3 regions of the Photobacterium makurazakiensis genome follow, and region 1 is predicted to be linked to each of the others. Evidence: predicted binding sites of a transcription regulator. Region 1 holds the regulator's gene; each other region holds the start of a gene.

Evidence for each region. The regulator PurR, encoded in region 1, represses purine synthesis genes. The targets are predictions, from matches to a motif close to TNANGNAAACGTTTNCNTNA.
Region 2: pyrD (quinone-dependent dihydroorotate dehydrogenase) is a predicted target of PurR. The motif match lies at 1,446-1,465, and genes of this name have one in related genera.
Region 3: glpX (class II fructose-bisphosphatase) is a predicted target of PurR. The motif match lies at 5,968-5,987, and genes of this name have one in related genera.

Annotation. Positions count from the first base shown of each region.
Region 1 covers NZ_JAKJSJ010000043.1:49,008-56,158, reverse strand. The annotation lists gene L4D09_RS18845 (energy transducer TonB) at 1-130, shown strand, start outside; gene L4D09_RS18840 (MotA/TolQ/ExbB proton channel family protein) at 150-854, shown strand; gene L4D09_RS18835 (ExbD/TolR family protein) at 851-1,273, shown strand; gene L4D09_RS18830 (heme/hemin ABC transporter substrate-binding protein) at 1,270-2,106, shown strand; gene L4D09_RS18825 (FecCD family ABC transporter permease) at 2,124-3,161, shown strand; gene L4D09_RS18820 (heme ABC transporter ATP-binding protein) at 3,158-4,009, shown strand; gene purR (HTH-type transcriptional repressor PurR) at 4,463-5,476, shown strand; cyclic di-GMP riboswitch class I at 5,681-5,785, shown strand; gene L4D09_RS18810 (TfoX/Sxy family DNA transformation protein) at 5,914-6,504, shown strand; gene L4D09_RS18805 (hypothetical protein) at 6,798-7,151, shown strand, end outside.
Region 2 covers NZ_JAKJSJ010000069.1:25,091-32,241, reverse strand. The annotation lists gene L4D09_RS24370 (cell division protein ZapC) at 1-18, opposite strand, end outside; gene pyrD (quinone-dependent dihydroorotate dehydrogenase) at 266-1,276, opposite strand; gene L4D09_RS24360 (NAD-glutamate dehydrogenase) at 1,580-6,409, opposite strand; gene L4D09_RS24355 (DUF2835 domain-containing protein) at 6,824-7,045, opposite strand; gene pepN (aminopeptidase N) at 7,112-7,151, opposite strand, start outside.
Region 3 covers NZ_JAKJSJ010000013.1:134,380-141,530, forward strand. The annotation lists gene pfkA (6-phosphofructokinase) at 246-1,208, shown strand; gene tpiA (triose-phosphate isomerase) at 1,325-2,095, opposite strand; gene L4D09_RS06205 (5-carboxymethyl-2-hydroxymuconate Delta-isomerase) at 2,506-2,853, shown strand; gene L4D09_RS06210 (DUF3135 domain-containing protein) at 2,843-3,199, opposite strand; gene L4D09_RS06215 (ferredoxin--NADP reductase) at 3,344-4,087, opposite strand; gene L4D09_RS06220 (helix-turn-helix transcriptional regulator) at 4,101-4,718, opposite strand; gene glpX (class II fructose-bisphosphatase) at 4,899-5,906, opposite strand; gene glpK (glycerol kinase GlpK) at 6,101-7,151, opposite strand, start outside.

The sequences.
Region 1 (7,151 bases):
ATCAGGCACAGTTGTATTAGACGAAGCAGCACTGAAAGCCATTCAAAGGTGGCGATTTTCATCACACGTAGTTGATGGTCAAGCCATTGCCCATCGCGTACAAATCCCTGTTCGATTTAAATTGGATTAAATATTAATTGGATTCTCTTATGGAAATGTTTCACTCCCTACAAAACCAATTTGGTTTAATGACAGTACCTTTACTACTGTGTTCAGCCCTAACCGTCATGATCCTTATTGAACGTTGTGTTCAAGTACTCCTCTGCACGGGTGTCGGTCGTAGTAAAATCAATGTGATTTTGACAACATATAACCGTAACGATGAAAGCAGTCTAGAAGCACTTGCTAGCGATCTTAAATCGAAGCGACCTTTACTATTTAAGGGCGTTTCAATGCTTATTTCTCACCGTCACTTTACCAAGGCACTTCGCGAAGATGCCGCTGGGATCTGGCTACAACAAAAGCGGACTCAATTACGTTCTGGCTTACGTCTATTGGGCTTAATTGGTGTGATCAGTCCATTACTTGGCTTACTTGGTACTGTTCTCGGCCTAATTGATATGTTTAAAGGCATTGCCATGAGCACAGGTGCTGTCACGCCTAACGACTTAGCTGACGGCCTTGGTCTTGCAATGCGGACAACCGCCGCTGGGCTATTAATTGCTTTACCAGCGATAACTGGCGCGCAATTGTTAGGTTTATGGGCCGATAACGTGACAGCCAAGCTCGAGCATAGCCTTAACCACTGTAACTTATGGCTAGAAGGCTTATCACTCGACCCTACCTGCGACCCAAAACAGCTAACGCCTCAGCAACATGCCATTAAGACTGAACAACCAGAGGTCGAGGTATGATCCGAACCCACCAAAGTGTTGCTGACAGCGATGAGTTAAAACCGGATTTAACTCCCTTGCTGGATATCATTTTCATCGTCATGGTATTTCTGCTTCTTACTGCAAGTGTGAAATTACAATCACTTGATGTCGAGTTACCGCAAACAGAAACTCAAGCATTACAAGAAACCGAATCTGATCCTATTACAGTCAACATTACCGCAGCCCCTCCTTATTGGGCACTTCAAGGCAATGAATTCGATAATTGGGATGCCTTTAATGCTGCTCTACTAAAAGAAGTTAAAGCTAGTCCTGACAAGCCTGTTGTCATTGGTGCAGACAAGGCTGGATCGGTAGAAAACATGCTCAAACTACTCGCTTTCTTGCAACAAAACGACATCAAAGCAACCCAGCTATTAATGGAAGAGGACAAATCATGAAGCGTTTCACTTTGGCAACTATATTGTTTTTTGCCGCTACATCTACCTTCGCAAGTGAGCGCATTATCAGTGCTGGTGCTGCGATTACAGAAATCATTAATGCCATGGATGCTCAAGAACAACTTGTTGCTGTCGACGTAACCAGTAAATCAATGGTCGATGACGATATGCCAGTTCTGGGCTACCACCGTCAGCTTTCTGCTGAAAGCCTTATCGCGCTCACCCCGACCCGCCTACTCGGTTCAAATGAAATGGGGCCGCAGACCACACTTGATTTGCTCAAGCAAGCGGGGATCATAGTAGATGTGCTTAACTCTGGTGAAACCGTTGAAGATTTAATGGTGCGTATAGATCAAGTCGGCGAACTAACAGATACCTCAAGCAAGGCAAAAGCATTAAAAAACGAGGTGAAGGGAAAAGTCACTGCCATTAATGCCAACCTAGCGACTCAAGATAACAAAAAGAAAGTACTTTTCCTGATGATCCACGAAGGTCGCCCAGCCAATGTTGCTGGCCGCAACACTACTGCAGACACCGTAATTCGCCTTGCAGGTGCAATCAACCCAGCAGCAGATGCCGTCGAGTCTTATAAGCCTATTTCACTGGAATCAATGGTGGAAATGCAGCCTGATATCATTCTCCTAAGTTCGCGTACCATGAGTAAAATCGGTTCAGCTGATGAGCTGCTTAAACAAATGCCTTTACTCGCCGCAACACCCGCAGGTCAAAACAAAGCCCTCGCCATGATCGATGGTACTGCCCTAATTGGCGGTTTGGGGCTGAAAAGTTTAAGCGAAGCTGAACGTTTAAACACCGTTTTCTATCCAAATTAATATAAGCATTTATTACTATGCAGTTATACCGTATTCCGACACGTATTATTTTTCCAACTGGCCTCGTACTGCTGTTGCTTGCCATTACATCATCAGTAGTCATCGGTCCGATGGCAATCACCTTCACTGATAGTTTCAAAGCCTTAATGCCTTGGCAATCGGATCTGCCCCAACATATACAAATTGTAATTAACCAAATTCGTTTACCGAGAACATTACTTGGAATGGCAATTGGTGCGATATTAGCGCTATGTGGTGCTGTTATGCAGGGGCTATTCCGTAACCCCCTCGCCGACCCAGGTATTATCGGCGTTTCAGGAGGAGCGAGCTTAGGCGCGGCATTAGCTATTGTGTTTTTTGCTCCGCTTGCCGCATCATTTCCTTTGTTGTTAACACTAGCCACCGTTCCCGTTTTTGCTTTTTTAGGCGGGGCTTTCAGTACCTTTTTTGTCTATTACTTAGGCACAGACAAAAACGGTACTTCTGTAACAGTGATGCTTCTGGCTGGTGTGGCTATCGGGGCACTATCAGGTGCTGCACTTGGCCTGATGAATTATTACGCTGACGACCAAGCCCTACGAGATTTATCACTGTGGAGCATGGGATCACTTGCAGGGGCAACTTGGCCTGGCATCACGCTTTCCTATATTACTCTTGGCGTACTGATGTTTATGTTTGATCGCAACGCCAATGCACTCAACGCCTTTTTGCTCGGAGAAGCAGAAGCAAAACATATGGGGGTTAATGTACAAACACTGAAAAGGTTACTGATTTTACTTTGCGCTGCAGGTGTTGGTATTGCTGTTTCACTCACCGGTGTGATTGGTTTTGTTGGCTTAATCGTCCCCCATCTTGGTCGAATGCTCGTAGGGCCTAATCATAAAGTGCTCTTACCATTATCTGCTCTGCTTGGCGCATTAATTCTTTTGGTTGCCGATATGCTTGCACGTATCGCAGTTGCACCGGCTGAACTGCCTGTTGGGATAATTACAGCCCTACTCGGCGCGCCCTTCTTTATCTTCCTGCTCGTAAAACAAAAAGGGAAAATGTCATGAACTTGATGACAAAAAATAGCGTTGAAACAGGATATGCTATTGATGCTTCAGGGCTTAACCTTAAATTGGGTGATAAAGTACTACTTGATGATTTAGCTATTCAGATCAAAAGTGGTGAACTTACCGCCTTGCTAGGTCCTAACGGTGCAGGTAAAAGCACCCTCTTGAAAGTATTATGTGGTGAACAAGAGTCTACAGGCCATGTTTCCTTTTTTGGTAAAAACCGTGCCGCTTGGCCACCAGCTGAACTCGCAAAACACCTTGGTGTGTTGCCTCAGCATAGTAACCTAACCTTCGCCTTTACCGCGCAAGAAGTTGTTGAGCTGGGTGGTCTCCCCTTAGCGCTGACCAATCGAGAAACGGTAAGTCTTGCTAAAGATAAAATGGCTCAAGTCGATGTCACAAATTTGAGTTGTCGCCTATACCCTACGCTCTCTGGAGGAGAAAAACAGCGCGTGCACTTTGCACGGGTACTGACTCAACTCAGTCGCGCTGGTGAGCAGTGTATTCTGATGCTTGATGAGCCAACATCAGCACTCGATTTAGCGCATCAACATAAAACCCTTCAAGTCGCAAAGTCGTTAGCGAAGTCTGGGGCTGCGGTGATCATAGTGATTCACGATTTAAATTTAGCAGCGCAATATGCAGACCGTTTAGTCATTCTTAATGAGGGAAGAATTCAAGCTGATGGTTGCCCGAAGGACGCTTTAACAGAGGAAACGATCGAACGCGTTTATGGTTGGCCTGTTTGCATTACACAGCACCCAATCGATAATTACCCTATTGTGCTCGCAACCTCCAGCCACGAAATTGAAGAGCCCAAATCAACATTAAAACTGGCTATTTAACGGCAAATTGTTGTTAAACAAACCAAAAATAGCTCTTTTTTCATTCTACTTCATTTGCCTTAAAGCCTTCTTAATCAAACTAAAAAGGCTTTATAAACTTACCGTTTCATCTTTAGCAGAACAATTCACCAGATTTATAACTGGTTATAAATAAACCAATTCGTTCTTATCCATAAATAATCCTGATTTATTAAGACAAGAAACATTGCACTCTTTGCTACACTGAGTAAAATGAGAGCGCAAGCGATTACACTATGCAACAATTGAAACCCTGTAATCGCGATAGAATATGAATACTATAAGAAACGAAGCCGCCCATTCGTGTCGCGGCCTTTTGTCGTTTCTGTTATCTGTACTCAACAGAACAGTGAACTGTTTTAGCAGTGCACTACTCTATTGAGTAAAGCTTAAAATTACCTAGGTCATTTGACCCTTATTATTAGAAGAATAAATATGGCAACGATTAAAGATGTTGCACGTATGGCTGGTGTCTCTACAACCACCGTCTCTCACGTGATTAACAAAACGCGATTTGTCGCAGAAGCAACGCAGAAAAAAGTACTGTCTGCAGTTGACGAGCTAAACTACGCTCCGAGTGCTGTGGCGCGTAGCTTAAAATGCAACACAACCCGTACTATTGGCATGTTGGTTACAAAATCGACCAACCCTTTCTTTGCTGAAGTCGTACACGGTGTTGAAGAGTACTGTTACGGTGCTGGTTACACGCTTATCTTATGCAACACAGAAGGTAACCTTGAGAAGCAACGTGATTATTTACGCATGCTGGCTGAAAAACGCGTTGATGGTTTGTTGGTCATGTGCTCAGACTTGGATGAAAACCTACTCGGTCTATTAGAGCGCCAAAAAGACTTGCCTATGGTTGTCATGGATTGGGGACCAGAAAGCCCTCATACAGATAAAATTCAAGATAATGCTGCGTTAGGCGGCTATGTTGCGACTAAGTTCTTCATTGAGCATGGGCATAAAGCTATCGGTTGCTTAACAGGTCACAGTGATAAAACAGCTTGTCGTGAACGCTTAAAAGGCTTTAAAAAAGCCATGTCAGAAGCCGAGCTGGAAGTCGAATCAGATTGGATTTTAGAAGGCGATTTTGAATGTGAATCTGCAGTTGAAGCCGCTAACAAGATCATTGCAATGGACAAACGTCCAACGGCGATCTTTTGCTTCAATGACATCATGGCGATGGGCATGATCAGTACATTTTCACAAGCTGGTATTCGTGTACCTGAAGATATTTCAATTATCGGCTACGATAATATTGATTTAGCACCGTACTTTTCTCCACCGCTAACCACTATTCACCAGCCTAAGCGCCGTCTTGGTAAAACAGCTATCGAAATTCTGTTGGAGCGAGTGAAAGATAAAGAGCATGAGCACCGTATATTTGAAATGATACCAGAGCTTGTGATTAGAAAGTCAGTGATAAACCGAAACACCAATTCGTAACAAGCCAATAATCACTCGAGATAGAAACGGAGGCTTTTCCTCCGTTTTTTTAGTCTTATCCCTATGCCTTATTAGAATAAACACTCAACTTTGGGTGTTTTTTATAATTAAATAAATACAAGATAAAATAATTTATGGGAGCAAGGTCACGCTATTAAAAGTGGGAGCAGGTTCAAATTTTGCTTCTGCGATATTCTTAAACAGTCACGAACAAGGCAAACCTTTCGAAAGATTGGGACGCAAAGCTTCCGGCCTAAGAGTCCATAGTTTTCAATAACTAGTTCGACTTAAGGTAGCGGGGTTGCCGATGGATATAGCAATAGTGATCAGGCGTCATATTTTACATGATTCTGACATTACTCTTTTGTTAATTTTGCTAATCTGAAATCCTCGCTCTGTTGTTAGGTGACCCTAGATTTTTTTCACCGAGAAGAAGCATGGACAAACCAGTACTTAAAAATTCATTACGACTGTTTAGTTGTTTCAACAACGTAAAATCACGCTCGATGTTTGGCGGATTTGGCATATTCGCAGGTGAAACAATGTTTGCACTCGTTGTTAACGACAAACTTCATCTTCGTGCCAATGCTGAAAACGAACAAGATTTTAAACAGGCAGGCTTAAAGCCATATATTTATAAGAAACGTGGATTTCCTGTTGTTACCAAGCATTTTGCAATTCCAGATGAATGGTGGGAAGACACAACTAAAATACTTAGCCAAGCTAAGCGCTCTCTTGAAGCGGCAAAAGAAGACAAAGAAACAAAAAGTAAGGCAGGACCTGAACGTATAAAGGATCTACCTAACTTACGGCTAGCAAACGAACGTATGCTTAAAAAAGCTGGGATTATCAGTGTCGACGCCCTATTTGAAGCCGGTTCTTTGAATGCTTTTAGAGCATTGCAAGATACCCATCAAGGTACGGTAAGCATTGATCTTTTATGGGCTTTAGAAGGTGCAATTAGTGGTAAGCATTGGTCAGTGATTCCACAAGACCGCCGCTCAGAACTTCTTTCAAAGCTTAGTTAACCCTGCTTAGTACCATTAACAAGAGGTGATGATACACCTCTTGTTAATGCATCGTTTGTGGTATTGCTGCTTTCTATTACTACTTCTCATTATTATAAACTCCATAGCATAGCTAGACGTTTAGATACGTTGACCGCACGTTCAGATTGCTTCGTACACCCCATGAATGACAATTAATTGTCAGTAAATCTGAAAGATTGAATTGCCTCACAAAGCTGTTTACAAAACACTCAACAAGCTTTCTTTACTTTATAAAGCTCGTAAAATAACAGCATCTATTTACGGAGGTTATTATGAACTGCACCAAGCCTTTTCCCGGACAAACGGATCAAATGTTCAAGGATAAGTTTGGTAAATGGCCTCGGCTAATGAAGCTATGCGTACTACTCAGTTTACTTCCCCCTGTCATTGTCCTCATTCTTATCCATAACAACATTGCCTCAATGCCAATGATGTACGATGTACTTGTTTACGTTTCAGGCTTTAACGCCCTTCTCCTTACATGGGGACTACTATTAAAAATACGTTCAAAAAAGTATTGGTATCGTAACTACCATATTGGTAAAACAATGCTACTTGCTGTTGTTCCGATTTTAGCCTGTGGCTATATTCTTTTTACGTCCCCACAACCCAATAAAATAGTCACC
Region 2 (7,151 bases), on a different contig from region 1:
GTTATTTGGCTTTAACACGTAATCGCTCCAAAATCAGTTCGTTATACAGCTTATCTAACGATTGAAACAAAACTTTAAAAGAATTTTACTGCGAATGCTGTAAATTAAAAGGGGAAAAATATTGGCGTATATACCGTTTAAATGCTGAAAGTTTGACAATATTTGGTCTTTCTTCGTTTTGTCATATCTCTTAATACAAAAAAAGTCGGTGCTTGCTTAAGCAAGACACCAACTTTTTCATCGCTAACCGTGTATAAATTAATTATTAGATGTTAGATACAATATCTTTAACTAATTTTGGACCATGGTAGATAAAACCAGAGTAAATTTGTACTAGGCTTGCACCAGCAGCCATCTTTTCACGCGCAGAAACCGCTGAATCAATACCGCCTACCCCAATAATAGGTAATGCGCCATCTAATTCTGTCGCCAGCATGCGAATGACTTCTGTACTACGGTTTTGAAGTGGACGGCCACTCAAGCCACCAGCTTCATCACAGTGAGGCATGTCTTTAACCAAAGAGCGATCGAGCGTTGTATTGGTACCAATAACACCGTCAATTTCATTTTTGATCAATGACTCAGCAATTTGCTTAATTTCGTGATCTTCAAGATCCGGTGCGATCTTTAATGTTAGAGGTACGTATTTACCATGTTTCTCTGCCAGCTCTTTTTGTTTCTCTTTTAACTGAGATAACAAGTCATCTAGCATTTCACCGTACTGAAGCGTACGAAGCCCTGGTGTATTAGGCGATGAGATGTTTACAACAATATAATGAGCGTACTGATATACCTTATCCATACAGATTAAGTAATCATCGACCCCTTTTTCGATAGGTGTATCTTTATTCTTACCTATATTAATACCGATTACACCGTCATACTTTGTCTTCTTAACATTTTCAACTAGGTTATCTACACCTAGATTGTTAAAACCAAAGCGGTTAATTATACCTTCTGCAGGAATAACACGGAATAAGCGAGGCTTATCATTACCCGATTGAGGACGCGGTGTAACTGTACCTACTTCAACAAAACCAAATCCCATCGCGCCAAATGCATCAATGCATTCACCGTTTTTATCCAAACCCGCAGCTAAGCCAACTGGGTTTTTGAATTTGATGCCCATTACTTCAACAGGACGATCAGGAACGTGCTGACGATAGAAAAGATCAAGAGGAGTGCCAGTAAAGCGAGAAAAGTTCTGAATAGCTAGATCGTGTGCCTTTTCAGCATCAAGCTGAAAAATAGCAGATCGAGCGAGGCGGTAAATCATTGTACCTCCTTAAAAAAGCCCCGTGTAAACGGGTGAACATTATTCACACTTTGTTAGTTAAATTCAAACGTTATTTTCAAGTTTATTCGCAAAAATAGCCTATATCTTTGTATTCAGTAGCCTAATAGCTAAAATTTAACCTTTATTACAATTAGACTTACGCGCATTAGAACGCAATCGTTTTCATTCCCGCGGCTAAATACATAAAAAAAGGCCATCTAGATTAACTAAATGGCCTACTTATCATCATTTTATGTAATAAACGGTGAAATTATTAACCGTTTTAGTACCGTTTCATAAGCTTTACGCGACAGAACGGCAATTTAAGTTAAGCAGCATTAGTTCACGTAATGCAACTGAGAACTTAGCAAATTCATGCGTTGTACCCACCTTAAATTCCGCTAATACGGTATTCCATCGCTGAATCGCTACTTGATGCTCATCCATCCAGCCTTCTATTAGTGCAGTGGCATCCGCACCTTCTAACCCGCTTGTAATAACCGCAGAGGTTAGCTGACGTTGTTGCCAATCTAGATCTTCACGGAACGATGCACGTGCTAGTGCCTGCCAGTGATTATCTACAGGCTGATTGTGTACCTGCTTTAAGAACCAGTGGAGTGACAAGTCAGCCCCAACAACAAAATAGACACGAGAGATAAAGTCGATATCTTTATCAAGCTCTTTCGCAATCTGTGCAATATCCATTGCTGAATACAAGCTGCTCAAACGCGCAATATTGTGTGCTAGTTCCGCTGGTACACCACTTTGGATCATCGCTTCGGCCTGATCGTTATGCTCTTGCACCTCTTCTATTACAAGGTAACTTTCAAGGTTATCGCGAAGCTTCAACACAACAGGTTGATAGAAAGAGATCATCTGCTCAATTCCCAACTTACGATCGCGGTTTCGCAAGATCCAGCGTGTTGCTCGTCGAAGCATACGGCGACAGCGATATAACACCTCGTATTGTACATCTGCAGATATTTCGTTATCTAACGCCCTAACCTGTTCGAAGAAGCTCTCAAAGTTGAACACCTCGCGGCTCACTGAGTACGCTGATGATATTTCAGCAACCGTTGCGCCTGTTTCTTCTTGTAGACGAGTTACGAAGTTACAACCCATTTCATTCGACATTTGATTGGCCAATGAAGTCGCAATCAACTCTTTGCGTAATGGGTGATGCTCCATTTGTGCACGGTATTTTTCCTGAAGCTCTTTCGGGAAATATGCCGGTAGCAGGCGTGCGTGGTATGGGTCATTAGCAATTTCGTCTGTTACTAACTCTTCTTTCAATACCATCTTGCCATAAGCAACCAGTACCGCCAATTCAGGGCGAGTTAAACCCATGCCTGACTTTTCACGCTCTGCCAGTGTGTCATCATCAGGCAAGTATTCGAGTGCGCGATCTAGCTTTCCATGCTTTTCTAAGTGGTGAATAAAGCGGATCTGCTCTTTTAGCAACTGTACTTGCTGCTGCTGAGTCACAGAAATAGACTCACTCTGGCAATACGCGTCATCAAGTACGATGTCACCCACTTCATCTTCCATGCGCTGCAGCAGTTCATTACGCTGCTTATAGGTAAGATCACCAGCAGCGACTAGGCTATTCAGTAAGATCTTAATATTGACTTCATTATCTGAGCAGTCAACACCACCTACGTTATCAATAAAGTCAGTGTTAACAAGGCAACCAGCCTTCGCCAGTTCCACACGGCCCAATTGAGTAAAGCCTAAGTTACCGCCTTCTCCAACCACCTTCGCACGCAGTTCACTACCATTTATACGTAATGCATCATTCGCTCGGTCACCGACATCAGCATGTGTTTCTGCCTGTGATTTAACATAGGTACCAATACCACCATTCCAAAGCAGGTCAACTTCCATGCAAAGGATTAAGCGAATAAGCTCATTTGGCGGCATTGATTGCTTACGTGTGCCTAGCAACTTTTGAATTTGTGGTGTCAGTTTGATCGACTTACTACGGCGAGAGAAGATCCCACCGCCCTCAGAGATCAAGCTTTGATCATAATCCTCCCAACTTGATCGTGGAAGATTAAACAATCGATCTCGTTCTTTCCAGCTGCTAGCTGAATCTGGATTTGGATCAATAAATATATGCATGTGGTTAAATGCCGCGACTAAGCGGATATGCTTAGATAACAACATACCGTTACCAAATACATCCCCTGCCATGTCACCAATACCTGCACAGGTGAAGTCAGTCGTTTGGCAATTAATACCCAATTCACGGAAGTGTCGTTTTACTGATTCCCATCCACCTTTGGCTGTAATACCCATTTGCTTATGGTCATAGCCATTTGAGCCACCGGAAGCAAATGCATCGGCTAACCAGAAGTTATAGTCTTCAGAGACTGAGTTCGCCAAATCAGAGAAAGTCGCAGTACCTTTATCGGCAGCAACAACCAAATACGGATCATCTTCATCATGACGAACAACATTGGCTGGTGGTATTAAGTCACCATCAATGATGTTATCTGTTACATCGAGTAATGCTCGAATAAAGCGCTTGTAGCAACGCTGACCTTCAGCCCAAATTTCTTCACGAGTCGATAGTTGTGGCTGACGCTTACAAACGAAACCACCTTTTGCACCAACAGGTACAATAACGGTATTTTTAACTTGTTGCGCTTTTACTAAGCCAAGAATTTCGGTGCGGAAATCTTCTTGTCGGTCTGACCAACGTAGGCCACCACGTGCAACTTTACCACCACGCAGATGAACACCTTCAATATCTGGCGCGTAGACAAATATTTCAAAGAATGGGACAGGTGCTGGGATCTCAGGGATTTCAGATGGTCGCAGTTTTAACGATAACCAAGGCTTCGGTAAGCCATTCTCGTTAAGTTGATAATAGTTAGTACGTTGAGTCGCCAGGATCATATCCATATAGCGGCGAATGATACGGTCATCATCAAGGCTTTCGACATGCTCAAGCTTATTGTTTAACTTAGCGATCAAGTCTTGTTCTGCTTTTTCACTGTGTTTCAATGCAGGATCAAAGCGCAGGCTAAACAACTTTACAAGGTCTCTAGCTAGATCACTATGACCTGAAAGTGTCTCTTCAATATAGTGCTGGCTAAATGGGAAACCAACTTGTCGCATATAACGAGCAAAACTACGTAAAATGGTAATTTCACGTCCTGTTAGCCCTGCACATAATACCAAGCGGTTAAAGCCATCACTTTCTATCTCGCCATGCCAAATAGCAGAGAATGCTTCTTGGAAGCGATCGCGGGCTTCGCTAAGATCGATCCCCGTGCAGGCATTATGTAACATAGCAAAATCAAGGATCCAATATACCGTACCACTTGCTGTGACCACTTGGTATGGTGATTCTCCGATAACACGTAAGCCAAGGTTTTCAAGCATTGGCATCACATCGGATAAATGAATTGGTTCATCGCGATGGAATAGCTTAAGTTTTACAAATCGAGAGTCAGCGGCTTCCTCCTGAGGGCGATAGAACAGCATGCCTAACTTATTGTCTTCACTTAAGCTCTCAAGCTGTTCGATATCCGCAACTGCCGAGCCAGAAAGCATCTGCTCTTTATAAGAACGAGGAAATGCACGAGCATAATTTTTTGCCAATAAAGTCCCTTGGCTTTCACCAAAGTTTGCCGTTAAAGACCCACTTAACCTGTCTTCCCATGAAGATGCAGACTCAACCAAATTATGCTCAATCGCTTTAACATCAACATCGAAATTATTGTTGTCTACGCGCACGATATAATGCGTCCTCGCTAACGGACTTTCAGAGAAGAAAGTGGTGAATTCAACATTTTCAGCTGAACCGAAGTATTCTTTTAAAATCTCTTGTGTTTTACTTCGCAACTCGGTGTTATAGCGCTCTTTAGTTACATATACCATGCAAGAGAAAAAACGACCGAATGGGTCACGACGAACAAACAAGCGTAAAAGATCTCGATCCTGCATTTGAACAACACCGCAGCCTACATCCAGCATTTCTTTTTCATTTGCTTGGATCAACTCATCACGAGGGTAAGTTTCAAGTAGGTTATTCAATGCTTTCCATGAATGCGATCCTGATGGGAAACGGCTTGATTCAAGGATGCGTGAAACTTTGTCACTGATCAGTGGAATGTTCATCGCCGTTTGGTGATACGCCGTGGATGCGTAAAGGCCGGTAAAACGGTGCTCCCCAACCACATTACCGTCTTTATCAAAACGCTTAATGCCGATGTAATCGGTATAAGCTGGACGGTGAATTTTAGATTTACCATTACTCTTCGTTAAAATAAGTAACTCAGGCTTACGCGCTTCGAGACGTGCTGATTCTGGTAATTGAGAAAGGCGGAGGGTTCTAACTTGTTTTTCTTTACTGAGTAGCCCTAGCCCCTTCTCTTGGCACGGACGAAGTTCATAATCCCCTTCGATTGGCACTAAGTCATATTGGTGATACCCCATAAATGTAAAATTATGATGAGTAACCCAATCAAGAAATTCAATCGCTTCTTTACGGTGTTTTTTATTCACCGGAAAATCCGCTTTCTTAAGATCTTCAACAATACTCTGCATTTTTATTTGCATTGATTGCCAATCATTTACGACTAAATCAATATCTTGCATCACTTGTTCGAGTTCTTGTTTTAGTGATTCAAGTTCTTGTTTGTCGTTTAGACGATCCACCTCTATGTGAAAAAGCGTTTGAAGATCTCCATCTTTACCACAGGCTTCAGAGATCGCGCCTTTATTATCACGCTTAAAGTAATACGGACCATTCAACATTAAATGACTCGTCATACCTAAACGCGTTAAGGTCATTCGTACCGAATCAACAAGAAATGGTCGATCAGGTGTTACAATTTCAACGACCGTATGCGTTGACTGCCAACCATATCGACTCAACGTCGGGTTATACACTCGAACAGAAATTTGATTTGGTTTATTTTGTACTAGGTGGTGCCATAAACTTAGCACAGCACCATAAAGGTCAGATTCATTCCGTTGAAGCAGATCATCATCTGCAAGTTGTCCTAACAATCGTTGAGCAAACACTTCTACTAATGGCTGCTGAGGAGACTCAATCTTATCCTGGATTAAGCCATACACTTTCTCTAGCAGTACCGGCACTATAGGGTCAGGTGCGGTCATAGCAATGCTCCATCGTTTTATTTTATCAATCAAGTATAGAGTTTTATAAAAATTTCATAGGCAAATTCAAAGAATTTAATCTATGAGATTCTTTCCCGTTGCGATTGCTATTGTAGGGTGTTTTGTTGCGAACAGGTTACGTTAATATCACTGTATGGGAAGGAAAAAATCGAATATGTGACTGAGGTAAAGATTTTGACTGGTCGGATTATCTAAGGATGCTGAAAATAGCATCAAACAGTTAACCATACTTTATATGTTGATATAACTGTCTATTTTTAAGGTTATTTTTTCTAATCTCAATCAACGATAAAAATAATCGCTACGGCTTTAGAAATGACCGTATATTCTTAATAAACTCACTCAAAAGTCCCCATTCACTGAATAGTTTGTTAACAAATGGGTACCTTATCATTACGCAATTTTTTCTATGCCTTGTAAACGGTTATCGGTATTAACTGTTACTCGAAAGCGGCCTTTTATCCCAATTTGAGTAAGAAATGGTCTAAATCTTGATGCGGGTAATTGAAGCTTTAGTCCGTTATCCGTCCGAACAACAACGGTGCTTGCGGCGCCTGAGTAATGGTTCAGGAAATCTTGATAAGAAATATATGCTGAAAATGTATAACACTGCATGATTAATTGGGTTGCTCAATATATAAAGATACAGGGGCAAATATTTTGCCCCTGTAGAGTTAGTTTTTAAAGCTCGAGTGCTTTCTGCACTTTTTCAAATAAATCT
Region 3 (7,151 bases), on a different contig from region 1:
CGTTTATTGTTTTGTAATATCATGACAGCTTCCTGAAAGATATCATTACAATGCTAGTGATAAGTCGGTATCTATCGTGATGTGAATCAACAAATTTTTTTATCAAAATTGTAATATTTCCGTATTAGTAAGAACGTTACAGTTTATGCGAGCATAAGTTACTAGTGGCTTATGGTGCCAAGAGGGGGAACCTTGGCAACTCGTGCCGGATTTGAATTTTCATTTCCCAACGTCAGAGGGTAACCATGATTAAGAAGATTGGTGTATTGACCAGTGGTGGTGACGCACCTGGTATGAACGCGGCAGTTCGCGGTGTTGTACGTGCAGCATTGTCTGAAGGCATAGAAGTATACGGTGTTTATGATGGCTATCAGGGCCTACACCAGAACCGCATTGAAAAACTGACGCGCTCAAGCGTATCAGATGTGATCAACAAGGGCGGTACGTTCTTGGGTTCAGCACGCTTTCCTGAATTTAAAGATGAGAAAGTACGTGCACAGGCGATTGAAAACCTGAAACTACACGGTATTGATGCGTTAGTTGTTATCGGTGGTGACGGTTCGTACATGGGTGCGAAGAAGCTTACTGAAATGGGCTACCCATGTATTGGTTTACCAGGCACTATCGATAATGATGTTGCGGGTACTGATTACACGATTGGTTACCTAACGGCATTGAACACAGTTATTGATGCGATTGACCGTTTACGTGATACATCATCATCTCACCAACGTATTTCTATCGTTGAAGTGATGGGCCGCCACTGTGGTGACTTAACACTAATGTCTGCAATTGCTGGTGGTTGTGAGTACATCATCACCCCAGAAACTGGACTGAACAGAGAAGAGTTGTTAGCGAAGATCAAAGAAGGGATCTACAAAGGTAAGAAGCATGCAATCATTGCACTTACCGAGCTAATGACTGATGCGAATGAGCTGGCGAAGTACATCGAAGATGAAACTGGCCGTGAAACGCGTGCAACAGTATTAGGCCATATTCAACGTGGTGGTCAGCCTACGGCATTTGACCGTATCCTTGCATCTCGCATGGGTGCATACGCGGTTGAACTTCTAATGGAAGGTGAAGGTGGTCGTTGTGTGGGTATCCAAAATGAAAAAATGGTACACCACGATATCATCGATGCAATTGAAAACATGAAGCGTCCAGTTCGCAAAGATCTGTATGCCCTAGCAGACAAACTGTTCTAAACCGTATTGTTCTGAATAAAAGCCGGCTTTTAGCCGGTTTTTTATGCGATTAACATTTATTGCAGCCATAAAAAAAGCTACCCGAAGGTAGCTCTTTCTAATCAATCAAATGATGCTTACTTTTTCGCTTCAGCTGCTGCTTTTGCGATAGCTGCGAAGCTAGCTGCGTCAAGCGCTGCGCCGCCAACTAGTGCACCGTCGATGTCTGGTTGTGCGAAGTATGCTGCAGCGTTATCTGGCTTAACAGAACCGCCGTATTGGATAACCACGTTCTTAGCAACTTCTTCAGATTTCTCTGCAATATGAGCACGGATTTGCGCGTGGATACGCTGTGCATCTTCAGCTGTCGCTGCTTTACCAGTGCCGATAGCCCAGATTGGTTCGTAAGCGATGATAGCGCCTTCTAGAGCTTCAACACCTTGAGTATTGATAACTGCGTCAAGTTGACGAGCACAAACTGCAACAGTTTCGCCTGCTTCGTTTTGTGCTTCAGATTCACCAATACAAAGAACTGGCGTTAGACCGTTTTCTTTTAGGAATGCAAATTTCTTAGCAACAAACTCATCTGATTCATTGTGGTATTCACGACGCTCAGAGTGACCAATGATGATGTGAGTCGCGCCGAATTCTTTAAGCATAGCTGGAGACATGTCGCCAGTGAATGCGCCGCTGTTGTTTAGATCAGAGTTTTGAGCACCTAGAATGATTGCGCTGCCAGCTTCAGTTAGCGTGTGCTCAGCAAGGTCGATGTAAAGTGCTGGTGGAGCCACGGCTACGTCAACACCAGTAACACCTTCAAGTTCAGCATTAAGGCCTTTAAGTAGGTTAGATACCATTTCCTTGCTACCGTTTAGCTTCCAGTTACCCATAACTACAGGATGGCGCATAGCTTTTCTCCAAATCAATTTGATGTAAAAAGGTAATACTTAATAGTCTAATGATCTAATTTAAATGACTAGGCTATTGAGTATGGCTGTAAATATATAACAGCTTGCGTACTTAATTTACTGTTCGAAATCATTTCTGTGCTCGGTTGTACCCTTTTCGTCGCAAAAAGTGAACCGTTGTGAGGAAATATTTTTCAGGCTGGTGGATTTGTCAGCATCGAAGCCGCGAATAAAGAGAGTGATCAATGGCTGAAATCTAGCCTGATTGCTTGGATTGTTAGCGTTAAATCCGTTACTGTGAGGCCTAATGAGAGATAAAATTCTGTCTTTTTTATTTCCGACCATTTTAAATCAATTCAGCCGATAAGCGGGTTGTTGATGGCGACGAAAGCCAATTCATGGAGGATGTTGTGCCAAATCTCGTTATGGAATATGCCGATCCAGTGGCCGAGCGTGTCAATATTACTGGGTTATTAGAAGACCTTCATCACATATTACTGGCTTGTGAACTGTTTGAGCCCGACTCAGTGAAATCTCGCAGCTATCCCTGCCACAACTGGTTAGTGGGCGAAGAAGGGGATCTCCATAGCTTTATTCATATTGAATTGTCGATGTTGTCAGGCCGAAACCCAGAGTTGAAACGCGAGCTAGCTCGAGAGTTAATGGCTGTACTTGAACAGCATGCCTCAGCCATTAATAGCTTGACGATTGACATGCGCGATATGGATCGTGAAAGCTTCTTGAAGGTTAGCTGTTAGTGGTATCCGTGTTGCTCGATGGCATAGGCTTCGATGAGATAGGTTGAACAAAAGGTTTTATCTCGGCACAGTGCTCGGTAAGGCTCTCGGGGGCATTCAGCGCTTGTGCGAAGCGTTTAAGTTGCTGCTGTAATTCTGCCATCAGCAGGATATTGGTATGGTTAGGGTTTTTCCCCTTAGCTATCACCTGATTAATGTGGCTCATTTGCGCCCGTAGGCGTGGTTGCATTGATTCACTGGCATTCGCGATGACTTCTTCACTCATTGATATGCGCAACGCCTCAAGCTCTTCTGGGGCGTTTTCTGCCATGGCTTTTAGTTCATCAAAAGAGGGTAATGTTTGCATCTTAGTGATCCAGATTGTCATCGTGATGCACTAAATTTAGTTAGTCATGGAAAATCAAAGTGGCTCAGGGCTGAGACAAGGCGATAGACAATAAAAAAATAACCGCAATGCGGTTATTTTTTTATTGGGAAAAGAAAGAGGGACTTACCAATAATGCTCGACGGTAATTTGTCCGGGCTTACGGCGCAAATTTTTAATGAACCCCATTGTTTCCAGTATCGCTTTGGTTTCTCTGACCATCTCTGGATTGCCACAAATCATAATTTGACTTTTTTCTGGCGATAATGGCAAGCCGACATGGCGTTCTAACATGCCATCAGCAATGGCTTGCGGGACTCGGCCAGGCAGTGACAACATTGCAGGTTCACGGCTGACAAAGGGCTGGACAATTAACTGCTCTGGGTAGGCTTCTTTAAGGCTATTGATTTCAGCTTGATAACTCAAATCGGCAGAAAAGCGCACGGCATGGACCAGTATGATTTTACGAAAACGTTGCCAAACGGTTTTTTCTCTCAATAAAGACAGGTAGGGACCAATGGCGGTGCCAGTCGACAAGAGCCACAGATGCTCACCGTCAGGTACTTCGTCAAGGGTGAAAAAGCCATTGGCCCGCGCCGACACAAAAACCGTATCACCGCTATTTAAGGCATGGAGGCGAGGAGACAAGAGGCCATCAGCCACTCGGGTGGCATATACTTCGATATTGTTATTGTTGGGTGGATTAACAAAGGAGTAGGCACGCTGTATCATTTTACCGTCTATTTCCAGTCCTAGCTTGGTAAATTGACCTGCTTTGAATGGTTCGATATTGGCTTTTAGCACCAGGCTAAATAAATCATTGTTCCAATGACGGTTGGTAATAACCTCTGCGGGGATCCAGTCAGCCATAATCATCTCCTCGTTATGATTTTATTATTCGATAAGCGCAACGCCTCTCTCCGGCGATAATGTGTTCATTCCTGTTGACCTGATAGTTGTCACCCAGCAAGCGCTGGAAAACAGATAATTCAGATTGGCAAAGTGAAGGGCAACGTTTCGCAGCATGGCAAATTGGGCAGTGATTTTCGATTAAAACGAACGCCTCGCCGTCTTGGTGAAGCTCTGCCATATAGCCTTCCTGCTCCCTCAGTGTAGCCAGTATTTGTAATTTTTCTTTTAAATTTGACGTTGTTGCCAAATGAGAGCGGTATTGTTCAAAGGTTTGATTCTCACGGCGTTCGACCACTTGATGCAGACCATCTTGACCAAATAACGCCTCGACAGAATCAAGCATTTGAATAATAAGATCGCCATGACGGTCGGTGAAGCTGCCGTGCCCTTTCTGGGTCAGGTGCCAATGACGAGTAGGTCGACCAACCTTGACTTTGACATCTTTGAAGTCGACCAAGCCGTCCTCTTCAAGCCCTTGGAGATGCTGGCGTACACCCATAGTGGTGAGATTGAATTCTTCTGCGAGTTTTTTAGCGGTGACAGACCCTTCTCGCTTCATTCGGTACAGTATTTTGTCGATTGTTTTCATAACAGCGGCTACCTACTTTGTTGATTAATTATGTGGTCAGCTTGGTAAATAAAGCAACAACTTTACAAAGTAATAAGGCGGAGTTGTACAGGATAGAAGAAGGGAGTAGGAGAAAGCGCTAAAAAAACAAAAGGCGCACGTATTGTGCGCCTAGCAGCCAGCAACGTAAGGAAGGTTACGTTATAAAATGTGGCCTTTAATTGCATCATCTTTACGGTCAAGGTAATGCGTTGATTTAATACGACGAATGGTACGGCACTTACCGCGGATCAGCAGTGTTTCCGTTGTGGCGATATTCCCTTGGCGGCTGATGCCTTCAAGCAAATCGCCTTTCGTGATACCAGTACCGGCAAAAATCACGTTATCGCTCTTGGCCATGTCTTCCATGCGAAGGACGACATTTGTCTCGATGCCCATTTCTTTACAGCGAGCGATTTCGATTTCGCCATGTTCGCGATTTTCGGCAGTATCGCCTTTCACTTCGTGACGAGGCAGAAGGCGGCCGTGCATATCACCGCCTAATGCGCGAATGGCTGCTGCAGAAACGACACCTTCAGGGGCGCCGCCGATGCAGTACATAACGTCCACTTCGCTATCTGGCATACAGGTTAGGATTGAAGCCGCAACATCACCGTCAGGGAATGCAAACACGCGTACACCCATGGCTTGCATTTCAGCAATAATATCGTCATGGCGAGGCTTCGCCAGCGTAGTTACCACTAAGGTATCAAGCGTTTTTCCTAGCGCAGTTGCAATATTTTCTAGGTTTTCAGTCAACGGTTTAGCAAGGTCAATAGCGCCTTTAGCTGCAGGACCAACAACCAGCTTTTCCATATACATATCAGGCGCTTTTAGAAATGAACCTTTTTCACCTGCGGCCAGTACGGCTAGCGCATTATTCTGGCCCATCGCCGTCATGCGGGTACCTTCAATAGGGTCAACCGCAATATCGACAGCGTCACCGCCAGTGCCAACTAGCTCACCGATGTACAGCATTGGTGCGTCATCGATTTCACCTTCACCAATTACAATTTCGCCTTCAATTTCGGTTTGGTTAAGCAGGGTACGCATAACTTCAACGGCTGCGTTGTCTGCAGCAATTTTATCGCCACGGCCAAGCCATTTATAACCAGCTAGTGCTGCACCTTCAGTGACACGGGAAAATGCCATCGCCAAATCGCGTTTCATGGTAACTCCAGAAGTAGAAATCAGTGGGCTGTAAATACTGGCGGCGATTCTAACACAGCTTCCAGTGAAACGTTTGCGCTAAAGCAAAAATGTTCAGGCTAATTGGTGCAAGAAGTGGCTAACGTGGTAGTAAAATACAAGAAAAGGCCTGCAACAGCAGGCCTTAGAGAGGGGTTACGATGATTTAAGAGCGATTAAATATCGTCTTCTTCTACCGCCCAACCTTTGGCGCATTCTACCGCGCGTTTCCAGCCTCGGTAGCGACGATTACGCTTGCCATCATCAGCACATGGAATGAACTTGCGGTTGATTTCGGCTTTGCCTTGTAGTTCATCAATGCTGCCCCAGAAACCAACAGCCAAACCGGCGAGGTAACCCGATCCCAATGCCGTTACTTCTGTTACGACAGGGCGGTGAACTTCGGTATCAAGAATGTCTGATTGGAATTGCATCAGGAAGTTGTTCGCGACAGCACCGCCATCAACACGCAGTGAGGCGAGCTTGATACCTGAATCAGCCTGCATGGCATCAAGCACATCACGGGTTTGGTAAGCAACACTTTCTAGGGTTGCACGAATAATATGGTTCGAGTTAACGCCACGGGTTAAGCCGACAATTGCACCACGCGCATACGGGTCCCAATATGGTGCACCAAGGCCGGTAAAGGCCGGTACAACATACACACCGTTCGCACTACCGACTTTGTCGGCAAAATACTCGGAGTCTCTTGCATCATCGAGTAATTTTACTTCATCGCGCAGCCACTGAATGGACGCGCCACCCATAAAGACTGCGCCTTCAAGGGCATAAGCCACTTCACCTTTCGGGCCACATGCTAAGGTTGTCAGTAAGCCATTATGCGAGGTTACTTTCTCTTTGCCGGTGTTCATCAGCAAGAAGCAACCTGTGCCGTAAGTGTTTTTCGCTTGGCCGGCTTCGACACACATTTGACCAAAGAGTGCAGCTTGTTGGTCACCCGCGATACCTGCAATTGGAATACGCGTACCACCTTTACCACCGATATTGGTTTGGCCATACACTTCAGATGAAGATTTCACTTCTGGCATCATAGATAGCGGAATATCTAGTGTTTTCAGCAGTTTTTCATCCCACTGTAAGCTATTGATATTGAATACCATGGTGCGTGATGCGTTAGTGTAATCGGTAACATGGACACGACCTTGGGTCATCTTCCAGATCATCCATGTATCAACAGTACCAAATAGTAAGTTGCCAGCGTCGGCT